One region of the Pseudomonas sp. LBUM1659 genome, then DNA from elsewhere that is predicted to be linked to it. Evidence: riboswitches for the same ligand, from Rfam matches in the RefSeq annotation. Region 1 holds a riboswitch; the other holds the start of a gene.
The links. A riboswitch is a leader RNA that binds a small molecule or an ion and turns the genes downstream of it on or off. The one in region 1 is predicted to bind cobalamin.

Region 1 (5,292 bases):
GAAGACGGCATCGCCGTGCTGAAATTCGGTGGTGGTTGCCAGGGCTGCGGCCAGGCGGACGTGACCCTGAAGGAAGGCATCGAGCGCACCTTGCTTGAGCGAATTCCTGAATTGAAAGGTGTGCGCGACGTGACTGACCACACGCAGAAAGAAAACGCCTACTACTAAGGTGTTCGCTGCGACATGAAAAACGGCACCCGTGAGTGCCGTTTTTTTATGGGTAGAATTTGCTCGCGAAGAGGCCCTACGGGCGATAGAGATGCGCATGCCCCGCGCGATACAGCGACGACTCGCTGAACTGATCACTCCCCAACACCCGTCCCACCAAAATCAACGCCGTCCGCCGAAACCCTTTGGCCTCAACCTTCCCGGCAATATCTTCAAGCGTCCCCACCACCCAATCCTGATCCGGCCACGTCGCCCGGTGAATCACCGCAATCGGACAATCCGCGCCGTAATGCGGCAGCAGTTCAGTGAGGATTTTCTCCAGGTGATTCACACCCAAATGGATGGCCATGGTCGCCCCATGCTGCGCCAGGCTGCCGAGCTCTTCGCCCTCCGGCATAGCCGTTTTGTCGGCGTAGCGGGTCAAAATCACACTTTGCGAAATATCCGGCAGGGTCAGTTCCGTCCCTAAAAGCGCCGCACACGCCGCCGTCGCCGTAACGCCCGGAATGATTTCAAACGGAATATCCAACTCGCGCAGGTAGCGAATCTGCTCGCCAATCGCGCCATAAAGACTCGGATCACCGGAATGCACCCGCGCCACGTCCTGGCCGTTGGCATGGGCGTTTTTGATCAGTTCGATGATCTGTTCCAGGTGCAATTCGGCGCTATTGACCACCTGTTCGGCGCGATGGCCTTCCAGCACAGCCGCAGGCACCAGGGAGCCGGCGTAGATGATCACCGGGCAGCTGCGAATCAGCCGTTGGCCTTTGACCGTGATCAGTTCCGGGTCGCCGGGCCCTGCGCCAATGAAGTAGACGGTCATCGTCGGTTCCTGTGAAAAAAGAGACTGGGCAAGGCTTCAGATGAAGATTGCTCATGATCGAAAGCGCGATTATCGGGGATTTTACGCAGCACCCGCCAATGCCAGAGTCGCCTGCGCATATTTTTGTCGGGGGATCAGCAGTTTTGCTGGCGCTTGAGCCAGCTGTTCGGCCAGTGCCAGGGCGGCACTTTCCGCGACGCCGTAGCAGCCGGTACGTTCGAACGCGATGTCTGAATGATGGCTGAGTCTGGGCTGGTACCCGGCCAATTGTTTACTGCTGAAATAGATAACCGGCAGCGCGAGTTGCTCCGCGAGCTCAATCAGGCCAGGTTCATTACGCTTCAAATCGATGCTGGCCAGGGCCGTGATCTCATGAAGTCCGATTTGATGAGCCTGTAATGCCTGATCGAGCAATGCGCGCAGCGTGCTGGCGGGGCAGCCGCGCTGGCAGCCCAGGCCGACCACTAACGTCGGCGCTGTGCTGGCATCGGTCATACGTGGTATTGGCCATCACTTTTGCGGCGGAACAACCAGGTACTGATCAGGCCCAAGGCCAGCCAGAACGCTACGTTGGTCAGCTGCGAAGCAATCTTGAACTGAGTTTCCAGGGCTTGCGGTGCGAGCATCGAATGCACGTCCGGTTGTGGCGCGCCGATCACGTGCGGAACGGCCAGAATCGCCACGCCTAGCACTTTCATCAGCCAGTGCCGGCTGAACACGATCAGCGCGATCCCGACAGCGGTGGAGGCGGCAGTGCCGATCCACCACATTTGCCGTTGAGCCAGATCAGCTGCCGCAGTGCCCGGCAGTTCCGGTGGCAGGCCAAGGGTCGGCGCCAGTACGAACGTCGCATAACCGGCCAGACCCCAGAGCAGGCCCTGAGACGTTTTGGTCGGTGCGCGCAGGGTGTAGAGGCCGGCAAGCATCAGGGCAAAACCGACGGCCACCACCAGATTGCCGCCGGTAGTCGACAGCACGCGCTGCCAGCCATCTTCCGGCTCCCAGGCCTCGGCGTCGTGGGTGTGGCCGGCCATGGCGCCATCGGCGTGTTCATGGGGTTGAACCAGCGTCGGCTCGGTTTTTTCGTAGGACTCCGCCTGAAGAATCAACGGTGCGACCCAGAAGCTTTGCAGCAGGGTCAGTAGCAGGGCGGCCAGCAGCCCAGTGAACCCTGCGGTTTGCGCAATACGCTTGATCATGTCGGCAGCTCTCAATGGCACGGGAATGCAGAGCTGTGACGGGTATCGTGCGCGGCGTTGTGCACCGCTTCGATGTGCGAGAAACCGGCGAAATACACGAGGCTAGCGCCGAGGATCGACGCACACACGGCGGCGGTCAGGCGTTGGGTAAGGGTTGAAGTGGTGCTGGCGGTTGTGTGGCCGGTGCTGCTGATGATCGACATGGCGCATCCCTCTGGTCTGTCAGCGGGTGAATAGAGCGCATGGAAAACCCCTGCGAGTCGGGCACGCAGACGTTCAAACAGCGCCCGCCCACCGCGGGTTTGTTGTTCAGTGTCCGTAACGGTCACTTTGTGTTGCGGGCCGGTCTCCGGGCTCACGAGGGGCGCAGGCTTTCGCCTTGACCTGCAAGCATCACCTTCCCATGCCGAACTGCTGGCACAGTGGATTTGATGCTTCGCTCGCTTACCGTTGCGGGGGCAGCACCGGACTGACATGGCTTTGAGTAAAGCACATGATTCACCGGTTTCCCGTTTCACCCTGTGAAGGGCACCCGTAACAAAGTGCGTAGGAGAGCATGGGCGGGGGATACGCGTCAATTGGCAAGGGTTCTCAACTCGGGATTGTGTCGACGCCATCGCGGGCAAGCCTTGCTCCTACAAGTGCGCCATAGTCCCGTAGGAGCAAGGCTTGCCCGTGATAGCGTCTGATGGCCGCCACAAGACATTGACCCGCCCCAGCGCGATGCGTAGCCTTGCGCTTTCGAGGTTCTTCGGCGTTTGCCGAAGCTAAGAAGGGAACGCGGTCAATGCCGCGGCTGCCCCCGCAACTGTGAACGGTTCAGTTTCTGCCATGCCACTGCATGCGCCAGCCATGGCGCGAGCGGGAAGGCGCAGAAGCCGCCAGTCAAACGACTGGCCAGCCGTCAGCCAGGAGACCTGCCTCGACACAGATTCTCACTTTCAACCGGGCGGGGTGATCCGGTGGCGAAATCTTCCGCGCAGCGTGTGCTGCAGCGGTTGTCGTCCCGTATGCCCGCCACCTTGCCAAAGGGCATCCGATGAAAACACTGGCCAAACTCCCCGTCACCATCGTTACCGGCTTCCTCGGCTCGGGCAAAACCACCTTGCTGCGGCACATGCTCGACAACGCTCAGGGCCGTCGCATTGCGGTGATCGTCAACGAGTTCGGCGAGTTGGGCATCGACGGCGAAATCCTCAAGCAGTGCTCCATCGGCTGCACCGAAGAAGAAGCCAACGGCCGCGTCTATGAACTGGCCAACGGCTGCCTGTGCTGCACCGTCCAGGAAGAATTCTTCCCGGTGATGCGCGAATTGGTCGCCCGTCGCTGTGATCTCGACCACATCCTCATCGAAACGTCGGGCCTGGCCCTGCCCAAGCCGCTGGTCCAGGCCTTCCAGTGGCCGGAAATCCGCAGCGCCTGCACCGTCGACGCAGTCATCACCGTGGTCGACAGCCCGGCCGTCGCTGCTGGCACCTTCGCTGCCTTCCCGGATCAAGTCGATGCCCAGCGCAAACTCGACCCGAACCTGGACCACGAGTCGCCGCTGCACGAATTGTTCGCCGATCAACTGGCCAGCGCCGACCTGGTGATCCTCAACAAGGCCGACCTGATCAGCCCTGAAGACCTGGCCCGCGTGCGCCTTGAAGTCGCCGAAGAATTGCCGCCTGCGGTGAAAGTCATCGAAGCCAGCAGCGGTCGCGTGCCACTGGACGTGTTGATCGGCCTTGGCGCCGGTTCCGAAGAACACATCGACAGCCGTCACAGCCATCACGATCATCACCATGAAGGTGAAGACGATCACGACCACGACGCGTTCGACTCGATCTCCATCGAGCTGCCGCAAGCCGACGAAAGCCTGCTGATGGATGCGCTGACGCAACTGGTGGTCAAGCACGGCATCTTGCGCGTCAAAGGTTTCGCCGCCATCCCGAACAAACCAATGCGTTTGCTGATCCAGGGCGTGGGCACGCGTTTCGACAAGCACTTCGACCGTCAGTGGGGCGCCGAAGAAGCGCGCACCACGCGCCTGGTGCTGATCGGCCAGGAACTGGACGCCGTCCAGCTCGAAACGCAATTGCGCGCCGCGCTGGGCGTTTAAGCCATGCACCTGCTCAGGACCCAGCCCGGCGGTTTTGTGTCGGATGACAACATCGCCGACCTTGGACAAACCCCCGCCGAGCTGGTGATCCTGTGCAGCGGCGACTCCAGCCTTGCGCTGCTCGCCGAAGCCGCGCAGCAACTGCCCGACGACTACCCCAGCGTGCGGCTGGCCAACCCGATGCAGGTGCAGAATCACGCCTCGGTCGATCTGTACGTCGACGAAGTGCTGCGCCACGCCAAGGTGATTCTGATCTCGCTGCACGGTGGTATCGCCTATTGGCGTTATGGCGTCGAGCGGTTGGTGCAATTGTCCGAACGGGGCGTGCAGCTGATTCTGGTGCCGGGCGATGATCGTCCGGACCCGGAACTCAGCGACCTCAGTACCGTCGTTGCCGAAGACAGTGATCGGATCTGGCAGTTTTTGCGTCAGGGCGGCATGGGCAATGCCCTGGACTTTTTTCGCTGTCTGGCCACTCGCTGGTTGGGCCGTGATTACGCTTGGGCCGAGCCGCAAGTCCTGCCGCGCACAGCGATTTACCACCCACAAAAAAGCCCCGCTGAACTGAGCGATTGGCAAGCCGACTGGCAAGCTGATCAACCGGTGGCGGCGGTGCTGTTTTACCGCTCGCATTTGCAGGCGGCGAATACCGCTTTCATCGATGTTTTCTGCCAACGTTTGCAAGCGGCCGGGTTAAACCCTTTGCCGATTGCCGTGGCCAGTTTGAAAGAGCCCGGCTGCCTGACGGTGGTCGAGGATTGGCTGGATGAAGTCGAGGCAGGGGTGATTTTGAACACCACCGGTTTCGCCCAATCCAGCCCCGAAGCCCCGCACCTGCGACCGTTTCGCCGCAACATTCCGGTGATCCAGGCGATTTGCGCCCAGGACAACGAACCCGGTTGGCGCGCCAGCGAGCAGGGCCTCGGTCCGCGGGACCTGGCGATGCACATCGCGCTGCCGGAGCTGGATGGCCGCATCATCAGTCGCCCAATCAGTTTCAA
Region 2 (5,292 bases), 980 kb from region 1:
TCCACGAGCCGTGCTGGCCGATGAAAGCCCCTTCCTTGAATTGCGCGGGCAGTGTGTTGCCTTCAGCGAACGTCAGGCCCAGCGATGCAGTGTGCGGACCCACCGCGTAGTCCGGCTTGATGGCCTTGGCCACCAGGTCCGGATTTTGCGGCTCGACGCGAATGTCGACATGTTGACCGTAGTAGCTGAATGGCCAGCCATAGAATCCGCCATCCTTGACCGAGGTGATGTAGTCCGGCACCAGGTCGCTGCCGATCTCGTCCCGCTCGTTGACCGCCGTCCACAGCGCGCCGCCGCGGGGCTCCCAGGCCAAGCCGTTGGGATTGCGAATCCCGGAAGCGAATATTCGGTGATTGCCGGTGGCGCGGTCCACTTCCCAGATCGCCGCGCGGCCTTCTTCCTTGTCCAGACCGTTTTCACCGACGTTGCTGTTGGAGCCCACCGTGACGTACAGCTTGCTGCCGTCCTTGCTGGCGATGACGTTTTTGGTCCAGTGATGATTTAGCGTGCCCCCCGGTAGATCCACCACTTTGATCGGCGGCGATTTGATCGCCGTGGCACCGCTTTCATAGTGAAAACGCAGCAAGCGGTCGGTGTCGGCCACGTACAGGTCATTGCCCACCAGCGTCATGCCAAAGGGCGAATTGAGGTTTTCCAGGAATACCGTGCGGGTTTCGGCGATGCCGTCGTGGTCCTTGTCACGCAGCAGCGTGATGCGGTTCGGGCTGGGAACGGTGGCACCGGCGCGGCTCATGGCTTTGCCCATGACCCAGCCACGAATGCCTTTGCCGTCATCGGGTTTGGGCGGCGCGTTGGTTTCGGCCACCAGCACGTCACCGTTGGGTAGCACGTAGAGCCAGCGCGGGTGATCGAGGCCTTCAGCAAAGGCAGTCACTTGGGTCCCGGCGGCAGCGGTGGGTTTCGCGCCATCCGGCCAGCCGATCGCCTGAGCGACGTTCACCGTCGGGATCAGGGTTTTATTCGGTTCGGGCAGCTTGGGTGACGGGCCGGTGCCGTCGGAGACTTGCAGGCTGGAGGTTTCGCCGCAGGCGGCAAGCCCTCCGGCGAGCACGATGACGAGAACGAGCGGAGACTTGCGCATGCTGGTCTTCCCTATGAATGCAGTGTCTTATTCATAGAGAAGATAAACGGTGCGATGGTTCAACCGGTCAGCCGCGAGCTTCCTTGAACAAGACGGCGATGCCCGGGTGATAGTTGCCGGCTTCGTTACGCAACTTGCGGTAGGCGTAGGGGAAATACCAGGCCACCGCGCAGCAGTGCTCCTTTTGCAGGTCGTCGACCATGTCCTGAAGTTCTTCCGGGGTGGCGCTCTGCTGGGCTTTTTGCGGAGCAACGAACAGGCAGCCGAGTTTCAGGTCGCTGGTGTAGCTGAGGCGTTTGGCGTCGCCTGTGATGTCTTGCAGCGCCTGCGTCAGGTTCAGGCTGTTGACCTTGGGCCAGCGTTGAGTGGCTTGAAAATAGGCGCGTTCTTCGGCGGTCGCGATAAACAGATCGGCGCGGGCGTTGCGTTCGCCTTCTTCGATTTGTTTACGGGTCGGCGCGTTTTGCAGTGTGACCATTTCCGCCATCCACGCAGCGGTAGAGAGCAAGCCAAGGTTGGCCTTTTCGTCATGCCAGTAAGGCGCTTCGTTATCGCCGCGAATCGTGTGGTAGCGGTCGATACAGTCAAACCAGCGTTCCAGCACCGGTCGCAGGAATTCCAGCTTCGGATTGCTGATAATCATGCCTTGCATGTTGCTCACCCTTGTAATTGTGTTGTTGTTGGGTTGTGGCTCTTTGATATCACTGCTGGCCGTTTGCTGCAAGATTGGCGTCAGTAAATTGGCCGGCGGCAGTATATCGCTCACCGCGGCTTTGTCTTCATTTGACGCTCCACCCCCAACCCTCTAACCTTCGCGGCTTGTTTCAGGTGCTCTGTGGCATTGGCCGACAGAGTGAAACAGGGAAGCCGGTGAGTGACTATCGTCAAACCACGAATCCTTACGATCCCGGCGCTGCCCCCGCAACGGTAAATGAGTGAAGACTGCGCCTTGAGCCACTGTGTCTGTTTTCGGCATGGGAAGGCGCGCAGTCCGGCATATCGCCACTCATGAGCCCGGAGACCGGCCTGATTCATCCAGCGGCATCACGGTGGGCGATGCCAGGCTTCTTGCCGTCTATTCTTGTGCCTGCCCGCCGTTATCCAGCCTCAACGGAGAGCTCCCCCATGACCGATACCCCAGATCGTGACGAACGTCATTTGGCGCGCATGCAGCGCAAAAAAGCCGTGATCGACGAACGCATCGCCAATTCCCCGAACGAGTGCGGCTTGCTGCTGGTGCTGACCGGTAACGGTAAAGGCAAAAGCAGTTCGGCATTCGGCATGCTCGCCCGGTCCATGGGCCACGGCATGCAATGCGGTGTGGTGCAGTTCATCAAGGGCCGCAACAGCACCGGCGAAGAACTGTTCTTCCGTCGTTTCACGGAGCAAGTGCGTTTCCATGTCATGGGCGAGGGCTTCACCTGGGAAACCCAGGACCGCCAGCGTGACATTGCCGCCGCCGAAGCCGCCTGGGCGGTGTCCCGTGAATTGCTCAGCGATCCGTCCATCGGTCTGGTGGTGCTCGATGAGCTGAACATCGCCCTCAAGCACGGCTACCTCGACCTCGATCAGGTGCTCAGCGATTTGCAGGCGCGCCCGCCGATGCAGCACGTGGTGGTGACCGGTCGCGGCGCCAAGCCGGAAATGATTGAACTGGCCGACACTGTCACCGACATGGGCGTGATCAAACACGCGTTCCAGGCTGGGATCAAAGCGCAGAAAGGCGTGGAGCTGTGAATCAACCACGTCATTGCCCAGCGGTACTGATTGCCGCGCCGGCCTCCGGTCAGGGCAAGACCACCGTCACCGCAGCCCTGGCCCGTTTGCATCGCAATCAGGGGCGCAAGGTGCGCGTGTTCAAATGCGGCCCGGACTTTCTCGATCCGATGATTCTCGAGCGCGCCAGCGGTGCGCCGGTGTATCAACTGGACATGTGGATGGTCGGCGAGCAGGAAAGTCGTCGACTGTTGTGGGAGGCGGCCGGTGAGGCGGACTTGATCCTCATCGAAGGTGTCATGGGGCTGTTCGATGGTACGCCGTCCAGCGCCGACCTGGCGCGGCACTTTGGTGTGCCGGTACTCGCTGTGATCGACGGCACTGCCATGGCCCAAACCTTTGGTGCGTTGGCGTTGGGCTTGGCGACGTATCAGCCGGATTTGCCGTTTGCCGGCGTGTTGGCCAACCGGGTTGGCACCTTGCGTCACGCGCAATTGCTCGAAGGCAGCCTGACGCAAGGTTTGCGCTGGTACGGTGCTTTGTCGCGGGAAACCGGGATCGAATTGCCGAGTCGTCACTTGGGTCTGGTTCAGGCCAGTGAGCTGAATGATCTCGATCTGCGCCTCGATGCGGCGGCCGATGCGTTGGCCAGCAGTTGCGAAGTAGCGCTGCCACCTGCAGTGGACTTTGCCGCACCTGATGTGATCGCTGCCGAACCGTTGCTCGCAGGTGTGCGAATTGCTGTGGGCCGTGATGAAGCGTTCGCGTTCACCTACGGCGCGAGCCTGGATTTGTTGCGAGCCATGGGTGCCGAGCTGTCGTTCTTCTCGCCGATCCGCGATAGCGAATTACCGGAGGCTGACAGCCTTTATCTGCCAGGCGGTTATCCGGAATTGCACCATGTGGCGCTGTCTCAAAACACCTCGATGCTTAATGCAATTCGCGCACACCATGCGGCGGGTAAACCGCTGTTGGCCGAATGTGGCGGCATGTTGTATCTGCTCGACTCGTTGACTGATGTCGAAGGCACTCGCGCCGAACTGGCGGGTTTGCTCAAAGGCGATGCGGTGATGCAAAAGCGTCTGGCTGCGTTGGCGTTGCAAGCGGTCGAACTGCCGGAAGGTGCGTTGCGTGGGCACACGTATCACCATTCGCTGACCAGTACCGAACTTGAGCCGATTGCGCGTGGCCTGAGCCCGAATGGCGGGCGGGGTGCGGAGGCGGTTTATCGTGAGGGGCGGATGACGGCTTCTTATGTGCATTTTTACTTCCCATCCAATCCCGCTGCTATAGCCGCATTGTTTGCGCCTGACCTTGAGGCCGCCAACGCGAGCAGGCTCACTCCTACATCGGATCACCTGAACCCTGTAGGAGCGAGCCTGCTCGCGAAGAGGCCATGAGCGACAACGCATTCTGCGAAGCCGAACGCGCAGCGGTCTACCGCGCCATCGCCGAACGCCGCGACATGCGTCACTTCAGCGGCGGCACCGTCGAGCCCGAACTATTGCGACGCCTGCTCGAAGCCGCACACCAGGCACCCAGTGTCGGCCTGATGCAGCCCTGGCGTTTCATCCGCATCAGCGACCGAACCTTGCGCGGCAAGATCCGGTCGCTGGTGGAAGAAGAACGCATCCGCACCGCCGAAGCCCTTGGCGAGCGCACCGATGAATTCATGAAGCTCAAGGTCGAAGGCATCAGTGACTGCGCCGAGGTGCTGGTCGCCGCGCTGATGGATGATCGCGAGCGTCACATCTTCGGCCGTCGCACCTTGCCGGAAATGGACATGGCCTCGTTGTCCTGCGCAATCCAGAACCTGTGGCTGGCCTCCCGCGCCGAAGGTCTGGGCATGGGCTGGGTGTCGCTGTTCGAGCCGCAAGCGCTGGCGGACCTGCTGGGTTTGCCAGTCGGGGCCAAGCCGTTGGCGGTTCTTTGTCTGGGGCCGGTCAAGGCATTCTATCCGGCGCCGATGCTGGTACTCGAAGGCTGGGCGCAAGCGCGTCCGCTTAGCGAATTGCTGTATGAAAACTATTGGGGAGTGAGTCAATGAGTGTGGCGTTATTGAGTGTCGCCGCGGTTGCGCTGGACGCGCTGCTGGGTGAGCCCAAACGCTGGCATCCGCTGGTGGCGTTCGGCCGTTTTGCCGAGCGCATCGAGCAACGATTCAACGGCGGTGGTCGAGGCTGGCGCAGCCATGGCGTCACCGCGTGGGTGCTGGCGGTGCTGCCGCTGACCTTACTCGCAACGGCATTGTCCTGGGCGCCTTATGTGGGTTGGGTCGTTGAGATTCTCGCGCTGTATTGCGCCCTTGGCATGCGCAGCCTCGGTGAGCACGTCGGACCGGTGGCCAAGGCCCTGCGCAGTGATGACCTGGAAGAAGCGCGTACACGCGTGGGTTATCTGGTCAGTCGCCAGACCAGTGAACTGGATAAAACCGAAGTCGCCCGTGCGGCCACCGAGTCAGTTCTGGAGAACGG

Region 2: it holds a riboswitch for cobalamin, as region 1 does, so the genes downstream of both, cobO (cob(I)yrinic acid a,c-diamide adenosyltransferase) here and cobW (cobalamin biosynthesis protein CobW) in region 1, are expected to answer to the same signal.

What each region holds. Positions count from the first base shown of each region.
Region 1 covers NZ_CP166797.1:3,582,433-3,587,724, reverse strand. Annotated here, with positions in the region: gene nfuA (Fe-S biogenesis protein NfuA) at 1-168, shown strand, start outside; gene cobM (precorrin-4 C(11)-methyltransferase) at 245-991, opposite strand; gene ACA048_RS16190 (cobalamin biosynthesis protein) at 1,073-1,486, opposite strand; gene ACA048_RS16185 (CbtA family protein) at 1,483-2,190, opposite strand; gene ACA048_RS16180 (CbtB domain-containing protein) at 2,202-2,393, opposite strand; cobalamin riboswitch at 2,514-2,741, opposite strand; cobalamin riboswitch at 2,918-3,129, shown strand; gene cobW (cobalamin biosynthesis protein CobW) at 3,230-4,291, shown strand; gene cobN (cobaltochelatase subunit CobN) at 4,295-5,292, shown strand, end outside.
Region 2 covers NZ_CP166797.1:4,561,583-4,566,874, reverse strand. Annotated here, with positions in the region: gene ACA048_RS20635 (PQQ-dependent sugar dehydrogenase) at 1-1,102, opposite strand, end outside; gene ACA048_RS20630 (hypothetical protein) at 1,170-1,754, opposite strand; cobalamin riboswitch at 1,912-2,146, shown strand; gene cobO (cob(I)yrinic acid a,c-diamide adenosyltransferase) at 2,228-2,839, shown strand; gene ACA048_RS20620 (cobyrinic acid a,c-diamide synthase CobB) at 2,836-4,218, shown strand; gene bluB (5,6-dimethylbenzimidazole synthase) at 4,215-4,865, shown strand; gene cbiB (adenosylcobinamide-phosphate synthase CbiB) at 4,862-5,292, shown strand, end outside.